2 regions of the Brevibacterium sp. LE-L genome follow, and region 2 is predicted to be linked to the other one. Evidence: predicted binding sites of a transcription regulator. Region 2 holds the regulator's gene; the other holds the start of a gene.

Region 1 (7,534 bases), 1.3 Mb from region 2:
GGTCATCAAGCTCGCGCTGGATCACCCGGCGCAGCGGACGGGCACCGAATTCGGGCTCATACCCGGCGTCGGCGAGCCAGTCGAGAGCCTCGGGCGAGACATCGAGACCGATGCCCTGAGCCTCGAGACGCTGCCGTGAAGCCTCGAGCTGATGGCCCACGATGGCGTGGAGCTGCTCACGATCGAGACGGGAGAACATCACGGTGTCGTCGATGCGGTTGATGAACTCCGGACGCATGAACTCCTTGAGCCGACCCATGACCTTGGCCTTGAGGTCCTTCTCCGCATCCTCGGCGGCACCAGCGGCGAAGCCCAGCGGAGTGCCGGACATGAACTCCGAACCGAGGTTGCTCGTCATGATGATGACGGTGTTGCGGAAGTCGACCGTCCGACCCTGACCGTCGGTCAGCCGTCCGTCGTCGAGGACCTGCAGCAGCAGGTTGAACGCATCCGGGTGGGCCTTCTCGACCTCGTCGAGAAGGATGACCGAGTACGGGCGGCGGCGGACCTGCTCGGTGAGCTGCCCGGCCTCGTCGTAGCCGACGTAGCCGGGAGGGGCACCGACGAGACGGGACACGGTGTGGCGTTCGCCGAACTCACTCATGTCGAAGCGGATCATCGCGGATTCGTCATCGAACAGGGTCTGTGCGAGCGCCTTGGCCAGTTCGGTCTTGCCGACACCGGTGGGGCCGAGGAACAGGAAGCTGCCGATCGGCCGGTCGGGATCGCTCATCCCGGTCTGGCTGCGGCGGATGGCGCGTGACACCGCGGTCACCGCTTCGTCCTGCCCGACTACACGATCGTGGAGGACGTCCTCCATGTTCGCCAGGCGCACCTTCTGACTCTGCGTCATCCGGGCCGCCGGGATTCCGGTGGCACGGGAGACCACCTGGGCGATCTCCTGGTCGTCGATGATCGCCTCGGCGGCAACGGTCTTCGCGGCGTCGGCACCCGGGTTCTCCGCGGTGTCGATCCGGGCGGCCACCTCGGTGGTCTCATCGCGCAGGCGTCCGGCGCGTTCGTAGTCCTCGACCTCGATCGCGGACTTCTTCTCGGCCTCGAGCTCGGAGAGCTTGAGCTTGAGGGCGTCGATGTCGACACCAGGTCCGCGCTTGAGCGACATCCGGGCACCGGCCTGGTCGATGAGGTCGATGGCCTTGTCCGGAAGGAACCGGTCGGTGATGTAGCGGTTGGAGAGTTCGACGGCGGCCCGGACCGCCTCGTCGGTGTAGGTGACCTCGTGGAATTCGGCGTAGCGGTCCTTGAGTCCGTCGAGGATCGTCACGGCATCGGCGACGCTCGGTTCGCCCACGATCACCGGCTGGAATCGGCGTTCGAGAGCTGAATCCTTCTCGATCGTGCGGTATTCCTTGAGCGTGGTCGCGCCGATCATGTGCAGATCGCCGCGCGCCAGTCGCGGTTTGAGGATGTTGCCGGCATCCATCGAATTCGCTTCGCCGTTGCCGCCGGCGCCGACGAGGGTGTGGAGTTCATCGACGAAGACGATCATGTCTCCGTCCTCGGCGATCTCATTCAGCGCCCCGGTCAGTCGTTCTTCGAAGTCGCCTCGGTAGCGGGTGCCCGCGAGCATTCCGGGCATGTCGAGGGAGATGATGCGTTTGCCGTGCAGCTGCTTGGGCACATCGCCGGAGTGGATGGCACGTGCGAGGCCTTCGGCGATCGCGGTCTTGCCGACGCCGGCCTCGCCGAGGAGGACGGGGTTGTTCTTCGTCCGGCGGGCGAGGATCTCAATGGTCTGTTCGATCTCGTCGGCACGGCCGATGACCGGGTCGAGGCGGCCTTCGGCGGCGAGCGCCGTGAGGTCGGTGCCGTACTTCTCCAGCACCGATCCCTGCCCGTCCTCACCGTCGGCTTCCTGACCGGGGTGCATGCCTGCGGCCTCGGCTGCTTCGGCTCCTGCCTGCAGGGCCGCCTGGGTGACTCCGGCCTGGGCAAGGATGCGGCCCGCAGGCATCTCCTGGTTGAGCACGAAGGCGAAGAAGATGTGCTCCGGGTCGATGTAGGTCGAACCGAAGGCGCGGGCCACCTGGTAGGCGTCGAGCAGCGCCCGCTGGGCCGAACCGGTCAGCGTCGGTGTGGATTCCACCTCGGTGTCGGTACTCGCCGGAAGGCGCTCTTCGATGCTGTGAGCGATGGCCTCGGGGTCAGCACCTGCCTGCCGCACGGCGGAGATTCCCGGTTCGGAATCGACCATCGTGCGGAGGATGTGGAGTGCGTCGACCTCGGACTGTCCGTGCCTGCCGGCGAATTCGGCGGCGGCCTCGATGACTTCGTGGCTGCGCTTGCTCAGCAGGCGGTTGATGTCGACGGCTCGCCCGCGGCGGGCTCCGTTCTGTCCCTGGAGGAAGCGGGCGAGGAACTCGTCGAATGAGTCTCCACCCGAACCTGCGGGTCCGAAGAATGTGGCCAAAGCCGACCTCCTCTTTCAGAGTTGAGCGTATACGACTCAATCAACAGGAGATCCGCTGCAGTTATTCCCGCGCGAATCTGAGGTCGCCGTCACACGCCGCCACGGCCCCGATGAGGGGCTGGCGGCCGGGTGGAGCGGACGCGGTCGGACGGTCGGACGGTCGGACGGAGCGGCAGTCGCCTTCACCACGGAGCGGCAGCACAGCCTCAGACGCACTCAGCCTTTCGAGGGCCATCCATTGGGTTCGCAGCCCTGCAGACCTTTGGTCTGCTGCTGCATGAGCGGTGCGGCCTCCCCGGGGCCGGGACAGGACTCGTGACCATGGCCCAGTGCATGTCCGACCTCGTGATTGATGAGGTACTGCCGATACTGGACGATGTCATCGAACTCCTCGGTGGCCGCGACCCAGCGTTTGGCGTTGAGGATGACATTGGGTCCGTTGCGGCACGAGAGTTTGCCCAGGGTGCGCAGTGGCAGGCACATTTCGTCGACGGTGTCGGGGCTGGCGATGGAGATCATCGTGTCCTGCCCCTCGTCGACGAGTTCGATGGAGACATCGTCGATGTCCTGCCAGCCGCGCTCGTCCTGGAGGGTCCTGATGATGAAGTCGCCGGCTTCGTCGACGTCGATGGGCAGGTTGTCTTCGACGCGCAGTGCAACCTTGAAGGTCTTGCCTCCGTCGCGGTTGAGTCCGGTCTCTTCGGCCGGTCGATCCCATTTCCCGCTGCCGTGAGCGTCGATGTCGTCTTCGCTGACTCCTGCCGCGCCGGCGTCATCGACGTTCGCGGTTTCGGTCGGCGCAGGCGACTCCGTCGGGTCGTCGCTCGCCTGGCCGCTTGTCTGGTCACTCGGGCCGGGCGATGCCACGGCAGTCTCGGCTGCCTTCGGGGTCGGCCGGGTCTCCTCGTCTGCGGCGGGCGCACAACCGCTCAAACCGATGAGCAGCGAGACAGCGGCAAGGGAGGTCAGGGCGCGGAGGTGCGAGCGGGAGGCGAGGCGGTTTCGACTGAGCACGCATGCGAGTCTAGCCGCCGCCTCGTCGAGAAACAGGTTGAGTGCCGAAACACGCGTGCACGCGGCAGTGCTTCGGCGCTCATCCCGTGTCTCGACGCCCGGCTTGAGTTTCGACGCCCGGCTTGTGTCTCGGCGCTCCGCTTGTGTTTCGGCGAAATCAGAACTCGAGGACACCGCCGGGGCCGCGCAGCTTCGCCCGCAGGCGGCACTCTGGTCCTTCAAGAACTTCGGCGTCGCCGGCTCCGAGCACCTCGAGCACCTGCCGGGCCGCCTCGGGTTCCGGGGATTCCACACGGAACTCGAGGAGTTCGAGGGTGGGCAGGGCCGCCTCGGCGGGGTGAACCGACTCGGCCCAGTCGATGAGGAACGGCTGCGCACCTGCGTGCGGGAGCGGGGAGCGGGTGGTCAGTCGCCATTCGAGGCGGTCGCCGTCAGCGGTATCGCGGGCCATGTCCTTGACCTCGCCGAAGTCGATTCCGGCGGAGTTCGCGGCCGCGATCTTTGCGAGGAAGGCCCGCGGGTGGATGGCCCAGGTCTGCAGGGTCAGCCCCGTGGACAGGTGCGCGTCGAGCGGGAGCGTCCCATCAGCGGGCGGTTCCTGCTGCGGGTCGGGCCCGAGGATCTCGAGGTAGGTGTGGGCACCGTCCGCCCAGTGCGCGGGAGCGAGACCGAGCAGGAAGTTCGCGGTCCCCATCCCCGTGTGCGAACCACCGGAGACAGCACGCAGACCGGTGGCTTCCTCGACGGCGGCGACCCCCGCTTCCAGGTCGGGAACCGTGATGATGAGGTGGTCGAGTTCAGCGGGAATGGTGTTCGGAACGTCCATGATCCACCCGGACCTTTCAGATGAGTGCGTAGACCCTCAGTCTCCCCCGCTTCGACGTCGAGGGCAATGCCGAAGAGGGCGCGGGCCGTGCGAATCGTCGCCGGGGCAGCCTTAGTGCCAGCCACCAAGCGAGCAGCATCCCGGGCCTCGGGTGTGTACCGCCCACGAGCTCCGGGCGCGCAACGCCCTCGGTGAGCCTCATTCGGACCAGGACCTCGAATTGCTCAACATCTTCTCGAGGGTCGGGGGCAACGATGACCTGATGGTCGAAATCCGATCTTCTCAACATGTCTCAATATGAAGCCCCGGATTGACCGCGAACATCACGATGCGCTTAACTCGAACCATGCACTTCCACCTCGGGATCCGCTCCGGACATCGCCTCTGCCTGCATTCCATCGCACCGGCAATGTCCGCATATTGTTGAACTATCACACTGACGTTTCGCAATTCCATCTCTCCGGCCCGAAGGACCTCATTCCATGACGGACGACCGTCCCGCCACCTCGACGCGCCACGCTCAGCGTCACCTCGACCGCCGATCGCTCCTCGGACTCGGCCTCGGTTTCGGCACACTGCTCACCCTCAGCGCCTGCACACCACGGGACGCCGGTTCCCTCGCGGACGGCGAACCCGTGCGCGGTGGGGTGCTCACCTACTTCGAACCGCAGACCTGGACGCTGCTCTACCCGCCGTCGGTCGGCTTCTATCCCAACGGCGGAATCATGAACAACATCTCCGCCCGCCTGCTGTGGCAGGACCCCGAGACGCTCGACCTGCACCCCTGGCTGGCCACCGAGCTGCCGGAGATCGACGCCGAGGCCAGGACCTACACCTTCACCATCCGTGAGGGAGTGACCTACTCGGACGGTTCGCCGCTGACTCCGGCGAACGTCGCGAGGAACTTCGACCTCTTCGGCCGTGGCGACGAGTCACGCACCCTGCCGGTGTCCGAACAGATCTCGAACTACGAACGCAGCGAAGTCCTTGATGACCACCGAGTGCGATTCCATTTCTCCGCCCCGTCCCCCGGCTTCGCCCAGGCGACCTCGACGATGAACGCAGGACTGCTCGCCGACTCCACCCTCACCCTCGACGCCGAAGGCTTCGGCCCCGGCGGAGCCACGCAGATCCACACCTGCGGCCCCTTCCACATCACCGCCGAGACGATCGGCACGAAGCTGTCTGTCCGCGCCCGGGAGGACTACGACTGGGCGCCCCCGCACCTGGACCATCAGGGCCGAGCCCACCTCGACGGCATCGACTACCTCGTCAACAACGAATACTCGGTGCGCATCGGAGCCGTGCTCTCCGGGCAGGCCGACGGCGTCCGCGACGTCCAGGCACCGGACGAGTCACGCGTGACCGAGCAGGGACTGCGCCTCTTCGCGAAAGCGACGAACGGGATCAACAACAGCATCAACTTCCGCTTCCGCCACGATCTGCTCGCCGATCTCGACGTCCGGCGGGCGCTCATCGCCGCCATCGACCGCCAGGAGATCGTCGACAAGCTCTTCACCCCGAACTACCCGCTGGCCACCGGACTGCTGGCCAAGGGCGCGATGGGCTACACGGATCAGTCGGGTTCCTGGGAATACGACCCGGACAGAGCCAACCGACTCCTCGATGAGGCCGGGTGGAGCGAACGCAACGGGCAGGGCTACCGCGTCAAGGACGGGCAGCCACTGGCCCTGACGGTGAATATCGCACTGCCGCAGCCGCGTTCGAACGAAGTCCAGACCCTCATCCAACAGCAGCTGCGCCGCGTCGGCGTGCGCCTGTCGATCAACCCCGGCGACCAATCGAAGCAGACTCTCGACGCCCTCGACCTCGATACCGTGCAGATCTACCACTCGATGGTTGCCCGTGCCGACTTCGACAACCTGCGCTCGAACTACTCCTCGGTCAACCGCGACGTCTTCCTCAACGGCGCCGACCGCACGGACGCCGCCGACGGTTCGATCGATGCGAAGGTCGACGAACTCCTCGAAGCTCTGGCCTCCGAGCCCGATCATGAGAAACGTCAGCAGGCCGCCGAGGCGGTCCAGAACTACCTCGTCGAGCAGGCCTACGTGCTGCCGTTCTTCGAGGAGCCGCAGGTCTTCGCCTTCCGCCGCCGCGTCCACGGCTTCACCACCGAACCCGTGGGTCGGCCCGACTTCTACAGCACCTGGCTGGCAGGAGAGAAATGATCCTCGACACCCGCTATCTCATCGTCCGCCTGGGCCAAGCGGTCCTGGTCCTCCTCCTCGCGTTCACCGCGGCGTTCATCCTGCTCAGCCTCATCCCCGGCGACGGCGTCACCGCCCGCTTCGCCGATCCCACGTTGGGCCTCTCCCCTGAACAGATCGCCGAGATCCGAGAGGCCACCGGCGCCGACGACTCGTGGTTCGGACGCTATATCACCAGCCTGACCGGATTCCTCACCGGCAACTTCGGCTATTCGGTCCAGACGGGTGCCGCCGTATCGACGATCATCTCCGCGGCCCTGCCCTCGACCGCGGTGCTCGCGATCTCCGGGTTCGTCACCGCCCTCGTCCTCGCCGTACTCATCGCGGTCTTCGCGACCTACGGCCCGGCCACCGGGCCGCTGTCGCGAGTGCGTCGGGTTCTCGACTCGGTGCCCAGTCTCTTCATCTCGATCCCCGTGTTCTGGCTCGGAATCCTGCTCAGCCAGGTCTTCTCCTTCCAGCTCGGAATCGTCTCGGTCGTCGATGCCGGCCCCGCCGAAGCGCTCGTGCTGCCGACCCTGACCGTGGCGGTCCCGCTCTCGGCTCCGATCGCCCAGGTGCTCATCCGCTCCATCACCGAGGTGCAGGCCTCCGGATTCGTCAAGGTCACCACCGCGAAGGGCGCCTCCGAACTGTGGCTCCTCGTCCACACCGTCGCCCGCAATGCGGTGCTGCCGGGACTGACGATCATCGGGCTCGTCTTCGGCGAGCTCGTCGCCGGTGCCGTGGTCACCGAAACCGTCTTCGGCCGCAACGGCATCGGGCTCATCACCGCCCAGGCGGTGACCCACCGCGACAATCCGATTCTGCTGGCCGTCGTCGTCATCGCCACCTTCGGCTACGTCATCATCAACCTCATCGTCGACCTCCTCTATCCCATCATCGACGTCCGGCTGCGCTCGAAACGCAGCGTCGCCTCGGTGAGCAGGAGCCTGCGCAGTCACGACGGGCCCACACGACGGGCGCTGACGGCAACCGCGGCGAGCGTCGGCGTCGACCTCGACTGGGATGACGATCCCGCGCCCTCCGGAG
Region 2 (7,534 bases):
CCGTGAGGCCGCCGATGTCCGCAACAATGCTGAGAACCTCGCCTACCAGACCGAGAAGCTGCTCACCGACAATGCCGACAAACTCCCTGAAGAGATCAAGACTGAGATGCAGGGCGACGTCGACGCTGTCAAGGAAGCGCTCAAGGGCGAAGACGAGGACGCAGTGAAGACCGCCTACGACAAGCTGATGGAAAACCAGCAGAAGATCGGCGAAGCCATCTACAACCAGCAGGGTGGTGCCGAAGGCGCCGCAGCTGCCGGTGAGGGTGCCGCCGAGTCCGGTGCCGATGACGACGTTGTCGACGCCGAGGTTGTCGACGAAGAGGATGAGGAGAAGAAGTAATGACTGCCGAGGGCAACGACGAGTCGTCCGAGGAGCCAGGCTTCACTTTCAGTGACAAGCGCCGGGTCGATCCGAACACCGGTGAGGTCCGTCCCGAGGCCGACGCACAGTCGGCCTCGGCCGAGGCCGGCGAGGAGCCGACCGCGGACCCGAACGCCGAGCAGGCCGAGACCGCTTCCGCGGCCGATGCCAGCGACCTCGGTGTCGACATCCCCACCGATGCCTCCGGCCTCGAGGACACGGAGCCGGCGGACGAACCCGAGCCGGGATCGGAGGCCGCAGCGCACCTCGCTGACCTCAAGCGCATCAACGCTGAGTACGCCGCCTACCGGATGCGTGCCGAACGCGAACGCGAACGTGCGGCGCTCGGCGGCACGATCAAGGTCGTCGAGGCGCTCATCCCCGTGCTCGATGAGGTCAAGCTCGCCCGCGAGAACGGCGATGTCACCGGGCCTTTCGAGACCCACGTGGACAAGCTCGTCGACTCGCTGGCGAAGCTCGGCGTCGAACAATACGGCGAGGTCGGCGAGGAGTTCGACCCGAACGTCCACGAGGCGCTCATGCAGCAACCCTCGGACGAGGTGGAGAGCCCGACGATCTTCCTGGTCATGCAGCCCGGATACCGGATCGGGGAGCGCATCATCCGCGCCGCCCGGGTCGGTGTCCAGCAGCCGGAGGACTGAAACGACCACGATCGCCGAGGCGGCCCCCGGTCCCGTTCGTCAGTTCACTGACGTACGGGGTCGGGGACCACCTCGGCGGCGGTCCGGATCTTCGGGGCAGCGTCCCCGGGGATGCGGATTGTGAGGAGACAAGTGAATACAGTGCTGACAGGATTGATGGGAAGGAAAGGAGGTGCCAGGTGAATACCGGACCTCAGAATGATTGGTTCGACAAGGACTTCTACAAAACCCTCGGCGTCTCCAAGGATGCTTCCGACGCCGAGATCAAGAAGGCCTATCGCAAACTCGCGCGCAAGTATCACCCGGATGCGAATCCCGGTGATGAGAAGGCCGAGGAGAAGTTCAAGGAGATCGGGCAGGCCCACCAGGTGCTGTCCGACAAGGAATCGCGTGCCCAGTACGACCAGGTCCGCGCTATGGGCGGCGGTGCCCGGTTCAGCGCCGGATCCGGTGGGCCCGGCGGTGCCGGTGCTGGCGGATTCGAGGACGTATTCTCCGATCTCTTCGGAGGTGGCGGACGCACCCGGACCCGCACGACATACGGAGGCGGAGGCGATGTGCCTCCGGATCTGGCCGATCTGCTCGGCGGATTCGGCGGCGGTGGCGGCTACGGCGGCGGATTCGGTGGGGGCTACTCGCCCCCGGTCAAGGGTGGCGACATCAAGTCGACCACGACGCTGTCGTTCACCGAAGCGATCGACGGTGCCTCGGTGAAGCTGAACATGCCAGGCGGCAGACCGCTGACCGTGCGGACTCCGATCGGTGTCAAGGACGGGCAGAAGATCCGCCTGGCCGGCAAGGGCAAAGCCAGCCCGAACGGCGGCGAGGCCGGTGACGTGATCCTCACGGCGAACGTCAAGCCGCACCCCGTGTTCACCCGTGACGGCGACAACCTGCGCATAGATCTGCCGGTCAGCTTCGACGAGGCGACCCTCGGCGCCGAGGTCAAGGTGCCAACTTTGGGCGGGATGCCGGTCAAGGTCAAGGTCGCACCGGGGACACCCTCGGGCCGAACCCTGCGTGTGCGCGGCAAGGGCGTGAAGACGAAGAAGGGCACCGGCGATCTCCTCGCGACGGTCGAGATCGTGGCGCCGAAGAATCTGTCCGATGAGGCCAAGGCGGCTGTCGAAACGTTCAAGGCCGCCACCGAGGGCGAGGATCCTCGGGCTGGCCTGCTGGATCGGGCTAAGGCCAGTTGAGGTGGTGAATCACAATGCACATTTCATCGAGTGCTGCGGTGTATGTCATCTCGGTGGCCGCGGATCTGGCGGGGATGCACCCGCAGACACTGCGGCAGTATGACCGCTTGGGCCTCGTCACTCCGGAACGCACCGCGGGCCGCGGGCGGCGCTACTCGGGTCAGGACATCGCCAAGCTGCGACTGATCCAGCAGCTGTCCCAGGACGAGGGAGTCAATCTCGTCGGGATCAAGAAGATCATCGATCTGCAGAATCAGGTCGATGCTCTCAAACACCGCAATGAGGAGCTCGAGGCCGAGGTCCGTTCGCGGATGACGGCGCAGGAACGCGAGGCTCGCGTCTTCGCCGCCGGCACGGTGGGTGGAGATGTCGTCTCGATCTCGCGGGGGCGTCGCCCGCGGGGCCGCCCCGAACCGGGTGCTCTGGTGCTGTACAACCGGTATCGACGCGGCTGAGCCGGCGGCAGCCGGACAGGGACACGACGACACACAGAGACGCTGCGACACTGAGAACTGCGACACTGATCTCTGTGAACGAGAAAGAGAAGGTCCGTCAGGTCGCCGACAGCGCTGATACGGCGGCCCAGGAAGCCGCTGACAGCCGCTGGTTCGAGCGGGTGGCTCGTGCCGGCTTCCTTGCCAACGGATTGGTCCATGCCATCCTCGGTGCGACTGCTATAACGATCGGGCTCGGTCAGGGCGGGGGAGACGCCGATCAGGCCGGGGCCGTCGGCCAGATCGCTTCACAGCCGTTCGGCATGGTGCTGATCGTCATCTGCTTCCTCGGCTGTGCGCTGATGGCGTTGTGGTGTCTGGTCAATGCGTTCTTCGGCTCGGCATCGCTGCGTGGCGCAGGCACTCGAGACCCGCAGCAGAAGCAGGGGAGGAAGCAGTGGATCGACTTCTTCACAATGGTCGCTTCTGCCGTTGCCTATGTGGTGGTTGCCGCGACCTTTTCCCAGTTCGTCTTCGGAGGGGGAGCGGACTCGGGCAAGACGAGCTCACAGGACTCGACGACCGTGGCGAAAGCACCGGGTGGACTGTATGTCCTCATGGCCGTCGGCGCCGTGATTGCGATCATCGGCATCGTGTTCAGTATCAACGGACTGCGACGGAAGTGGAAAGAGGAGCTGCGTCGGCCGCGCAGCACGATCACTCGTTTCCTGGTCGGATTCACCGGCGTCGTCGGTTATCTGGGCAAAGGTGTGACGCTGCTGTCGGTGGGCATCCTCGTTGCGGCCTCGGCGGCCACCGGTGATCCGGAGGAGTTCACTGGAATCGACGGTGCGCTCAAGGGGATGCGCGACCAGCCCTTCGGGCCGTGCCTGCTGCTGGCCGTGGGGCTCGGTCTGATCCTCTACGGAGCCTTCCTCGCTCTGCGCTCGAGGTACGACCGCATGAAGTGAGCTGTCTGCTGCCTCCCCTTCTGACGACTACAAGAAGAGCGCGAACCCGGTCGGGTTCGCGCTCTTCTTTGTCTCACGCCCAGCTCAGTCGAGTTCGGGCGATTGTTCGCAGTTCGTCGCTATCAGATCTCAGCGGGATCCTGGGCGACCTTCTTGCGGCGCATGGTCAGTGCGACTGCGACTCCACCGATGAGGAGGAGACCTGCACCGCCGACGAGGCCGGTCAGCTCGGTACCGGTGCGGGGCAGGTCGCCGCCGTTGCCGGCATCTCCATTGTCGCCATCGTCGTTTCCGTCTTCGCCGCCGTCGCTGCCGCCTGCATTGGCATCGTCGCTGACGGAGAACTCACCGGTCAGTTCGTCATCGCCACAGGTGACGGTCACATCGTAGTCGCCGATGTAGGCCGAGGCGTTGGAGGCGCTGGTGCCGTAGACGTTGACGCTGGCCTTGCCCTCGTCGTCAGCCTTGACGGTCTTGTCGAAGGCGGTGACGTTCGACTCGCCCTTGGGGTTGACGAGGAAGCGGATGTCTTCGCCGGGCTCGCAGTTTTCGACGGCGAGGGTGACGCCCTTGTCTTCCTTGACGAAGTCAGCGGGGGAGATGGTCTCGGGGGAGACGGCCAGCTTGGCTTCGGCAGCAGGAGTGGTGGGCTCGTCGGTTTCGTCTTCGGTGATGGTGAAGGTCTGAGCATCGGAGCTGGTCTCGGTTTCCTGGTCGACGCCCCAGACGGAGTAGTCGCCGGCCGGGAGGTTGTCGTCGCCGTCGAACTTCAGGGTTGCGGAGATCTTTCCTTCTTCGTCGGCGTCGACTTCGACGGTGGCGAAGGGCGACTGGGCGGTTCCGCCGACGACGGTGACCTTTCCGTCGGGGGTGAAGCCCTCACCGGTGACCTTGATGCCGTTCTTCGCGAAGTCGCTCTCCGAGATCTTGTCGGTGCTGAGCGAGACCTTCTGGTCGGCAGCGGGGGCCTCGGGCTCGTCGGTTACTTCGAAAGTGGTGTGGTGTGACTCGTTGGAGTTCGTGGCGTTGTTGGCCACGACGCTGTACTTGCCGATGAATGCTTCATCATCGAGGCCTTTGACTCCGGTCGCGAAGGCGCCGGTGTCATCGGTGGTGAGTGTCTCTTCGTACGATCCGACCTGATCGTTGGTGTGGCTGACAACCACCGAGTATTCAGTGTTCGGGTTGAGGTCGGCGCCGACGATGTCAACGCCCTCGGCGACGAAATCGGCAAGCGAGATCTCGCTCTCCGACACGTTGACGCCGGCTTCTTCACCGTCCTGAGCTTTCGCTCCAGACGCCTTCTGGAGCTGAGTGGCCTGCGCGGGCTGCTGAGTCGTCGAGGTGGGTGCCTCGGGTGCAGCAATAACTGGGGATGCGGCCAGGCCGGTGATGGCGATGGCCACCGCGGGGGCGAGGGCGAGCTTCTTCATGTATTTCCTTTGAAAATTACAGCTGGGTGTGAAGTAGTGCGAATGTAACAGTAATGCAACAATCACCACACGCATAGTTGTGGTCGTTTTGTTCACTACGGAAGTCGGATCGCCGTCAGGGTTCAGCGTCCGTTCGCGATGAATAGATTGAGGGGTGGTCCGGCGCGCGCCGGACCACCCCTCAATCTGCGGCCGAAAGCGGCCGTCTGACTCAGATCAGAAGCTCGTCGGAGTCTGACCGAACTTGTTCTTGCGACCGGTCAGCGCGATCGCGGCGCCGCCGACGAGGACGAGCAGGGCTCCCGTCGTCAGTCCGCCGAGGTCGGCACCGGTACGCGGCAGCTGGCTGCCGGCGTTGCCGGCGTTGCCGTTGTCGCCGCCGTTTCCGTCGTCTCCACCGCCGTTGGCGCCCTGGGTGACCTTGAAGGTGTCCTTCATGGTGTCATCGCCGCAGGTTGCTGTCGCGGTGTAGGAGCCGACGTAGGCCGAAGTGTTCGTCGAGGTGCCGAAGACGTTGACGGAAGCATTGCCTTCGTCGTCGGCCTTGACGATGTTCTCGTAGGCCGTGACGTTGATGCCCTTCGGGGTGACCTCGAAGTGGACATCGGCGCCGGGCTCGCAGTTCTCGACGGCGAGGGTGACGCCCTTCTTCTCGTTGGCGAAGTCTGCGGCTTCGATCGTCTTCGGCGAGACCTTGAAGGTCGCCTCGGCGGGGGCCTCGGTTTCATCCTCGACGACGTTGATGTTGCCGTTGAGGGTCTCCGATTCGGTGCCTTCGCGGTCGATGGTGACGGTGAACGGGACCTTTCCGGCCTCAAGGTTCTTCGGGTTGCCTTCGTACCAGAGGTGGAGCTTGTAGTCACCGTCGGCTTCAGCGGTCTCGGTCTCCCCGGTGAGGGAGTCCTTGATCTTGTCGCCCTTCTTCACGCCCGAGACGGTGACGGTCACGCCCTTGTCCTTGTTGGCGAGATCCTCGGCGGTGATCTCCTTGGGATCGACCTTGAGGGACGCGTCGATCGGGTCGACGGCGTCCTCGTCGTCGGTGACGGTGATCTCGACCGGGTCGCTCGTCTCTTCGGTCTCGTCGTCGACGAAGGTCAAAGCGTATGTACCGGCTTCGAGTGACTCGGGCGCAATCACGGCACCTTCGACGTTGCCGTCCTCGTCCGCGCGGAGCTCTTCGGCCTGAGGTGCGGCGGCACGCTGGGGTGTCACGGTTTCGCCCTGGACGGTGATGGTTCCGTTCGGTGAGAACCCGGATCCGCTGAACTTCAGTCCGTCCTTCTTGAAGTCCTCGAGGGAGATCTTCTTCGAATCGATCTTGACGGTCGGGTCGATTTCCGAGTCTTCGGTGATGGTGAAGCTCTGAGCATCAGAGCTGGTCTCGGTTTCCTGGTCGACGCCCCAGACGGAGTAGTCGCCGGCCGGGAGGTTGTCGTCGCCGTCGAACTTCAGGATTGCGGAGATCTTTCCTTCTTCGTCGGCGTCGACTTCGAGAGTGGCGAAGGGCGACTGGGCGGTTCCGCCGACGACGGTGACCTTTCCGTCGGGGGTGAAGCCCTCACCGGTGACCTTGATGCCGTTCTTCGCGAAGTCGCTCTCCGAGATCTTGTCGGTGCTGAGCGAGACCTTCGGAGCGACTGCCTGCGGATTCACCTCGACGTCTACGTTGCTGGACTCGGTGATCGATGTGGTGCCTGTGCGCTGCACCTGGAGGGCGAAGGCGACTGAATCCTGCGTGACCTCTTTCGCGGAGTGCAGCTTGAGAGTGGCGGTCGAACCCTGAGCAGTTGTTGCCGGGCCGGTCAGTCCCGACTTGACGGAGACCTTGTCACCCTTCTCGAGTCCGGTGACCTTGACGGTCACGCCATCCTCGTGGAGCTCCTCGGCAGTGACATCATTCGAGACGACCTGCACCGAAGCATTGATCGGGTTGACCGTGTCCTCAGCCTTGTCATCGTCCTTGGCGTCCTTGTCCTCGTCCTCGGGGGCAGGAGCGGGCTTCGGGTCGACCTTCTTCGGGGGCTTCTTGGCGTCGTTCTTCTTGTCCGCCTTGTCTTTATCGGCCTTGTCTTCGGCAGCCTTCTTCTTTTCTTCGGCCTTCTTGGCGTCTTTGGCCTTCTTCTCGGCGGCCGCCTTCTCCTCGGCCTTCTCCTCGGCCTTCTTCTCGGCCGCTTCCTTTTCGGCCGCAGCCTTCTTGGCCTCTTCCTTCTTGGCCTGCTCGGCCTCGTCCTGCTTCTGCTGCTCGGCCTTGGTGGATGCCGACTGCGTGGAGGGGGATTCCGCGGCGGCGACCGGACTGGCGACGAGGCCGGTGAATGCGAGGGCGACTGCCGGCGCGAGGATGATCTTCTTCATTGGAGTGCCTTCAATCTCTGTGACGAGGGGTGTGATACGGCACTCATCCTAGGTTCCAAGGATTCCCTAAACTATTTCTGTACATTTTGTTCAGGTTTAATTGCTGTAACGCT

The links. Region 2 encodes HspR, which represses chaperone genes until heat shock. Its sites were predicted from a motif close to AAGTTGAGTCNNNNNGACTCAACTT; they were not measured.
Region 1: the regulator HspR is predicted to act here: its motif matches at 2,450-2,474, upstream of ACQE2J_RS15805 (ATP-dependent Clp protease ATP-binding subunit).

Annotation. Positions count from the first base shown of each region.
Region 1 is NZ_CP189759.1:3,458,839-3,466,372, forward strand. It holds gene ACQE2J_RS15805 (ATP-dependent Clp protease ATP-binding subunit) at 1-2,431, opposite strand, end outside; gene ACQE2J_RS15810 (DUF3152 domain-containing protein) at 2,648-3,445, opposite strand; gene ACQE2J_RS15815 (VOC family protein) at 3,603-4,271, opposite strand; gene ACQE2J_RS15820 (TIGR04028 family ABC transporter substrate-binding protein) at 4,754-6,463, shown strand; gene ACQE2J_RS15825 (ABC transporter permease) at 6,460-7,534, shown strand, end outside.
Region 2 is NZ_CP189759.1:609,508-617,041, forward strand. It holds gene dnaK (molecular chaperone DnaK) at 1-343, shown strand, start outside; gene ACQE2J_RS02675 (nucleotide exchange factor GrpE) at 343-1,026, shown strand; gene ACQE2J_RS02680 (DnaJ C-terminal domain-containing protein) at 1,206-2,225, shown strand; gene ACQE2J_RS02685 (heat shock protein transcriptional repressor HspR) at 2,240-2,680, shown strand; gene ACQE2J_RS02690 (DUF1206 domain-containing protein) at 2,755-3,630, shown strand; gene ACQE2J_RS02695 (LPXTG cell wall anchor domain-containing protein) at 3,753-5,063, opposite strand; gene ACQE2J_RS02700 (hypothetical protein) at 5,280-7,421, opposite strand.